3 regions of the Pseudomonas yamanorum genome follow, and region 2 is predicted to be linked to each of the others. Evidence: riboswitches for the same ligand, from Rfam matches in the RefSeq annotation. Region 2 holds a riboswitch; each other region holds the start of a gene.

Evidence for each region. Region 2 has a riboswitch for cobalamin ahead of BLU46_RS30210 (CbtB domain-containing protein). Riboswitches for the same ligand answer to the same signal wherever they lie in the genome.
Region 1: it holds a riboswitch for cobalamin, as region 2 does, so the genes downstream of both, BLU46_RS02845 (TonB-dependent receptor plug domain-containing protein) here and BLU46_RS30210 (CbtB domain-containing protein) in region 2, are expected to answer to the same signal.
Region 3: it holds a riboswitch for cobalamin, as region 2 does, so the genes downstream of both, cobO (cob(I)yrinic acid a,c-diamide adenosyltransferase) here and BLU46_RS30210 (CbtB domain-containing protein) in region 2, are expected to answer to the same signal.

The regions. Positions count from the first base shown of each region.
Region 1 covers NZ_LT629793.1:586,460-588,719, reverse strand. The annotation lists gene BLU46_RS02845 (TonB-dependent receptor plug domain-containing protein) at 1-1,374, opposite strand, end outside; cobalamin riboswitch at 1,469-1,677, opposite strand; gene lexA (transcriptional repressor LexA) at 1,779-2,260, shown strand, end outside.
Region 2 covers NZ_LT629793.1:6,492,135-6,494,394, forward strand. The annotation lists gene BLU46_RS30200 (cobalamin biosynthesis protein) at 1-130, opposite strand, end outside; gene BLU46_RS30205 (CbtA family protein) at 127-825, opposite strand; gene BLU46_RS30210 (CbtB domain-containing protein) at 837-1,025, opposite strand; cobalamin riboswitch at 1,121-1,336, opposite strand; gene fabF (beta-ketoacyl-ACP synthase II) at 1,373-2,260, opposite strand, start outside.
Region 3 covers NZ_LT629793.1:1,707,455-1,709,714, reverse strand. The annotation lists gene BLU46_RS08260 (PQQ-dependent sugar dehydrogenase) at 1-684, opposite strand, end outside; cobalamin riboswitch at 784-1,020, shown strand; gene cobO (cob(I)yrinic acid a,c-diamide adenosyltransferase) at 1,101-1,712, shown strand; gene BLU46_RS08250 (cobyrinate a,c-diamide synthase) at 1,709-2,260, shown strand, end outside.

The sequences.
Region 1 (2,260 bases), 1.2 Mb from region 2:
CGGCTTGAGGTTGCGGTTGCCTTTCTCATCGTCTTCGTTGACGAACAGTTGCTCGGCATTCGGCAGTTTGTAGGCGGTGCCGTATTGGCCGCGCAGGGCCCAGTTGTCGTTGAGGTCATAAAGCGAAGTGAGCATGCCGACGGTGGCGCTGTCACCGCCGCTCATGGCTTCGTGGCGTACGCCGATGCTCGGGTGCCAGTTCGGCAGGGCTTCGATATTCGGGCGCAGTTGGGTGTACAGCGCGTGGGCCTGGGCCTTGTTGTCGTCGATGATCAATACATCATCCTGGCCCTTGAACCACTGGTTATCGGAACCGAATACCAGCACATGCTCGCCGGGCAACACGGCCTTGCCTTCGGCCTGCACGCCCCAGTCGGTGAAGCCCCAGTAGTCGTTGTGGTTGATGACCTTGGTGCCGCCGCCTTCGACATTGTTGAGGCGGGTGTAGCGCGTGTCCCAATCGTTGATATGCCCTTTGACGAAGTAGCTCAGGCGCTCGTTGATGCTTTGCTCGAAGGTCGCCGTGGCGATTTGCTGCACGCGGTCGTTGGTGGTCTTGTGGTTGTCCACCGGGCGGGCGAAATCCAGGTTGGCGTCGGCGTATTGGTAAAACAGTTCCAGGCGCGTGTCATCGCCAAACGACTGGATCGCCTTGGTGCCGAAGGTGGTGACTTCGTAGGAGCGCTTCTTGTCGGTGACGTTTTTCATGTCGCGGTTGCGAAACGGTTGGTAGCCCTCGGAGACGTTGCGGCTGACGTAGGCCAGCAAGCCGAGGTCGCCAAACCCGTTATTGAAAATCTTCTCGACCCGGGCATCGCCGGTGGTGCCGCCGAAGGTGTCGGCACCCAGGTTCACCTCGCCGGACGCCTCGCGGGTTTGCGGGCTGCGGGTGACGATGTTGATCACCCCCGACACCGCCTGGGTGCCGAACAGCAGGCTCTGGCCACCCTTGAGCACTTCGATGCGCTCGATGGCGTTGGCGGGCAGGGTGTCCAGATACAGGCCGCCGTACAGGCGGTTGTTCAGGCGCACGCCGTCCAGCAGGATCAGCGTGTCGTCGTTGCGCCCGCCCAGCAGTGAATAAGTGCCGTAGTCGAACGGGCCATTCTTGGGTGCCACGTACAGGCCGGGGATGAACATCTGCATCACGCGCGACACATCGGCGGCGGGGCCGGCGCGTTCAATCTGTTCGCGGGTGACGATCTCAACCTTGCTGCCGTACTGGGCCATCTCGGCCACGGTGGTGGATTCCACCGACGGTGCGGAAACGTTAAGTTGCTTGAGTTCCAGGGTGTTGTCGTCGGCCAGCAGCAGGGGGCTGAACAGGCAGCCGAACAACAGGCCGGGCACAGGAGTCTTGAAAGGTCGAATCATAGTCTTCTCGGAAAAGTATCTTTCGCGAAAAGCACGCACGAGTAGGCACCGAGCACACGCCAATACCGGCCCATGCCCGCCCACCGCAGGATTTTGCCAAACAGAATTCCAGGCCGGTCTCCGGGCTCACGCGTATGGACACCTTCACCTTCCCATGGCGCGCTGGCCACAGTGGTGTGTCGAAGGGGTCACGCGTCTACCGTTGCGGGGGCAGCACCGGACTGGCTCAAAAAAAGAGCGGCACCGGTTTCCCGTTTCACCCCAAGCACGGCGGCAGGGGGCACCTGAAACAGGCCGGCATCTGAACATTCGAAAGACCGTTCGTCAACTTGGCGGGGACTTTTCCGGTGGCTGCATGGGAAGCGACTGACGGATATTGCCAGAAAATTCCCACAGGAGTACAAATGTACTCCATGACGAATCTAACGCCCCGCCGTACCGCCATCCTGACCTTTATCCGCGACCGAATCGCGCAGCAAGGCCAGTCTCCCAGCCTCGCCGAGATCGCCGAGGCGTTCGGCTTTGCCTCCCGCAGCGTGGCGCGCAAGCATGTGCTGGCGCTGACCGAGGGCGGCTTTATCGAGGTCAACCCCAACCAGGCGCGCGGCATTCGCCTGCTCAATCAGCCGGCGCGGCCGGAGCTGCTGGACATCCCGGTACTCGGCCGGGTGGCCGCCGGCTTGCCCATTGGCGCCGACGCTGAAGTGCATAACCGTCTGCTGCTTGATCCCTCCATGTTCGCGAAAACCCCGGACTACCTGCTGCGGGTACAGGGCGATTCGATGATCGAAGACGGCATCCTCGATGGCGACCTGGTGGGCGTACGCCGCAGTGCCGAGGCCTTGAACGGGCAGATTGTGGTGGCGCGCCTGGACGGTGAGGTCAC
Region 2 (2,260 bases):
GATCAAGACTGGCCAACGCAGTGATGCGCTGACGTTCAATGCCACCCTCGGCGAGGGCGGCATTGAACAGCTCAAGCAGGGCGTCGACAGAACAACCCCGCTGGCAACCCAGGCCCACCGCCAGGATCATGCCGAATACTGACCATCACGGTTACGGCGAAACAGCCACGCACTGATCAAGCCCAGCGCCAGCCAGAAGGCAATGTTGGTCAACTGCGAGGCAACCTTGAACTGAGCTTCCAGGGCTTCCGGTGCCAGCATCGAGTGGACCTCCGGCTGTGGCGCACCAATCACATGCGGGACCGTCAGGATCGCCACGCCCAGGACTTTCAGCAACCAGTTGCGACCGAACACGATCAGCGCGATACCGGCAGCGGTGGAGCCGGCAGTGCCGATCCACCAGATCTGCCGTTGTGCCAAGTCTGCGGCAGCCGTGCCCGGCAATTCAGGCGGCAAACCCAGGGTTGGCGCCAACACAAAGGTGGCGTAACCGGCCAGACCCCACAGCAGGCCTTGAGCCGTACGGGTCGGTGCACGCAGGGTGTACAGGCCGGCAAGCATCAGGGCAAAGCCCACGGCAACCACCAGGTTACCGCCTGTGGTCGACAGCACGCGCTGCCAGCCATCTTCCGGCTCCCAGGCTTCGGCGTCGTGGCTGTGGGCTGCAGCGCCGGCATGCTCATGCACTTCGGTGGCCACGGGGGCTTTTTCGAAGGTTTCCGCCTGCAGAATCAGTGGGGCAACCCAGAAGCTTTGCAGCAAGGTCAGCAGCAAGGCGGCCAGAAGACCGGTGAAACCTGCGGTTTGGGCAATACGCTTGATCATGTCGGCAGGTCTCAGTGGCACGGGAACGCGGCGCTGTGGCGGGTATCGTGGGCGGCGTTGTGCACCGCTTCGATGTGCGAGAAACCGGCGAAATACACCAGGCACGCGCCGAGGATCGACGCGCCGATAGCGGCGGTCAGGCGTTGGCTCAGGGTGGCGGTGGTGCTGGCGGTAGAGGCGGTGCTGCTGATGATCGACATGGCGCGTCCCTTCAGGGTTCAGGGTGCACGAGCGCATGAAAACCCCGCGAGCCAGGCACGCAGGGTTCTGAACAGCGCCCGCCCACCGCGGGTTTGTTATCTGATTTTTTCGGGCCGGTCTCCGGGCTTGCGAGGGGCCTGGGCCTTGAAAGCATCACCTTCCCATGCCCTGGAGGCACAGTGGATTTGACGCTTCACTCGCTTACCGTTGCGGGGGCAGCACCGGACTCGTCACGCCCTTGAGTAAAGGAACATGACTCACCGGTTTCCCGTTTCACCCTGTGAAGGGCACCCGAAACAAGATGTGTAGGAGAGCATGGGCGGGCGATGGACGTCAAATCGCCGCGTTAACTCCAGCGTTTGAACAACACACTGGCATTCACGCCACCAAATCCGAATCCATTGGATATCGCGTATTCAATCGGCAGCGGCCGGGCTTGACCTCGGACCATATCCAGCCCTTCGGCAGCGGGGTCCGGGTTGTCCAGGTTGAGGGTCGCCGGGGCAATCTGATCGCGCAGGGCGAGCACAGTGAAGATCGCCTCGATCCCGCCCGCTGCGCCCAACAGATGGCCGGTCGCCGACTTGGTGGCGCTGATCGCGACGCTGGCATTTGCACCGAACAGCGTATTGATCGCCGCCAGTTCGCCGTTGTCACCTACGGGTGTCGACGTGGCATGGGCGTTCAAATGCTGGATCTGTGCGGCGCTGATCCCCGCTTGCGCAATCGCCAATTCCATCGCCCGGCGCGCACCGGAGCCATCTTCCGGCCCTGAAGTCATGTGATAGGCGTCGGCGCTGGTACCGTAGCCCACCAGCTCGGCGATAGGCGTGGCCCCGCGAGCCAGTGCATGCTCCAGCTCCTCGATCACCAATATCCCGGCACCTTCGCCCATCACAAATCCATCTCGGCCTTGATCAAATGGGCGGGAAGCCAATGCCGGCGTGTCGTTGTAATCGCTGGACAGTGCACGTGCTGCGGCAAAACCGCCGAGGCTGACCCGGTGGATGCAGGCTTCGGCGCCGCCACACACGGCGATATCGATTTCCCCTGCGCGGATCATCCGAGCGGCATCACCAATCGCCTGTACGCCGGCGGCGCAAGCGGTGACGGGGGAGCCGAGCGGGCCTTTCAGTTGGTGCTGGATCGACACATGCCCGGCTGCCATGTTGCCGAGGAATGACGGGATCGTGAACGGCGACAGGCGGCGTGGCCCTTTGCTGTCAGCCGTACG
Region 3 (2,260 bases), 2.3 Mb from region 2:
CGCGACGTTGCTGTTGGAGCCCACGCTGACGTACAGCTTGCTGCCGTCCTGGCTGGCGACCACGTTCTTGGTCCAGTGATGGTTGATGCTGCCGCCCGGCAAGTCGGTCACCGTGGTGCCGGCTCCCTTGATCGAGGTTTCGCCTGGCTGATAGGGGAAACGCAGCAACTTGTCCGAATCGGCGACATACAGGTCGTTGCCCACCAGTGTCATGCCGAACGGCGAGTTCAGGTTCTCCAGGAACACCGTGCGGGTTTCGGCTACGCCGTCGTGGTCGGCGTCCCGCAGCAGGGTGATGCGGTTCGGGCTCGGCACGCCGGCCCCGGCACGGCCCATGACTTTCTCCATCACCCAACCACGAATGCCCTTGGCATCATCCGGCTTGGGCGGTGCGTTGGTTTCCGCCACCAGTACATCGCCATTGGGCAGTACGTACAGCCAGCGCGGGTGATCCAGGCCTTCAGCAAACGCTGCCACTTGGGTGCCTGCCGCCGGGGTAGGCTTGGCGCCTTCGGGCCAGCCGATGGCCGGGGCGATGTTCACCGTGGGGATCAGGGTTTTATTCGGTTCCGGCAGTTTGGGCGAGGGCCCGGTGCCGTCGGACACTTGCAGGGTAGAGCTTTCGCCGCAGGCGGCGAGGGTGCCGGCGAGCATGATCAGTAGGGCAAGTCGGGTCTTGTGCATGGTTTTCTCCTTAATACCTGTAGTGGTAGAGGAGCGCAGCGGCCCGATGGTTCACGCGCATGTCCGGCTTTAATTGACGCTCCCCCCCCAACCCACTAACCTTCGCGGCTTGTTTCAGGTGCTCTGTGGCGTACGCGCCGACTGAGTGAAACAGGGAAGCCGGTGAGTGAGCGCATTTTTCTACAGTGCCGCCACGATCCCGGCGCTGCCCCCGCAACGGTAAATGAGTCAAGACGGTGCCTTAAGCCACTGTATCGCCCGCGATATGGGAAGGCGCACCCTCGGCATCCGATGCCACTCATGAGCCCGGAGACCGGCCTGATCCATCCAACAGCATCACGGTGGGCGATGCTTGGCTGTCTGTATGTGTCTTTTTCCTGCCCGCCGTTTTTGTCCAGCCCCAACGGAGAGCTGCCATGACTGAATCCCCCGATCGTGACGAACGCCACCTGGCGCGCATGCTGCGCAAAAAAGCCGTGATTGACGAGCGCATTGCCAATTCACCGAACGAGTGCGGATTGCTGCTGGTGCTCACCGGCAACGGCAAAGGCAAGAGCAGCTCTGCCTTTGGCATGCTCGCGCGAGCAATGGGCCACGGCATGCAGTGCGGCGTGGTGCAGTTCATCAAGGGCCGCAACAGCACCGGCGAAGAACTGTTCTTCCGCCGTTTCCCCGAGCAGGTGCGCTTCCACGTAATGGGCGAAGGTTTTACCTGGGAAACCCAGGACCGTGCGCGCGACATCGTGGCCGCCGAAGCCGCCTGGGCGGTCTCCCGAGAAATGCTGCAGAACCCGGCCATCGGCCTGGTGGTGCTGGACGAGCTGAACATCGCCCTCAAGCACGGCTACCTCGACCTGGACCAGGTACTCAGCGACCTGCAGGCCCGCCCGCCGATGCAACACGTGCTGGTCACCGGCCGTGGCGCCAAACCCGAATTGATCGAAATGGCCGACACCGTGACGGAAATGGGCATGCTCAAGCACGCCTTCCAGGCCGGTATCAAGGCGCAGAAAGGCATCGAACTTTGAATCAGCCCCGTCACTGTCCTGCTGTCCTGATCGCCGCACCGGCGTCCGGCCAGGGCAAAACCACCGTCACCGCCGCGCTCGCCCGTTTGCACCGCAACCTGGGGCGTAAGGTGCGGGTGTTCAAATGCGGCCCGGACTTTCTGGACCCGATGATCCACGAGCGCGCCAGTGGTGCGCCGGTCTATCAATTGGACATGTGGATGGTGGGCGAGCAGGAAAGTCGCCGGTTGCTGTGGGAAGCGGCGGGCGAAGCCGATCTGATCCTGATCGAGGGCGTGATGGGCCTGTTCGACGGCACGCCCTCCAGCGCCGACCTGGCGCGGCACTTTGGTGTGCCGGTACTGGCGGTGATCGACGGCACGGCCATGGCCCAGACCTTCGGCGCCCTGGCATTGGGCCTGGCGCGTTACCAGCCGGACCTGCCGTTTGCCGGTGTGCTGGCCAACCGTGTCGGCACGCTGCGCCATGCGCAACTGCTTGAAGGCAGCCTCACCGAAGGCCTGCGCTGGTACGGGGCACTGTCCCGGGAAACCGGCATCGAGTTGCCC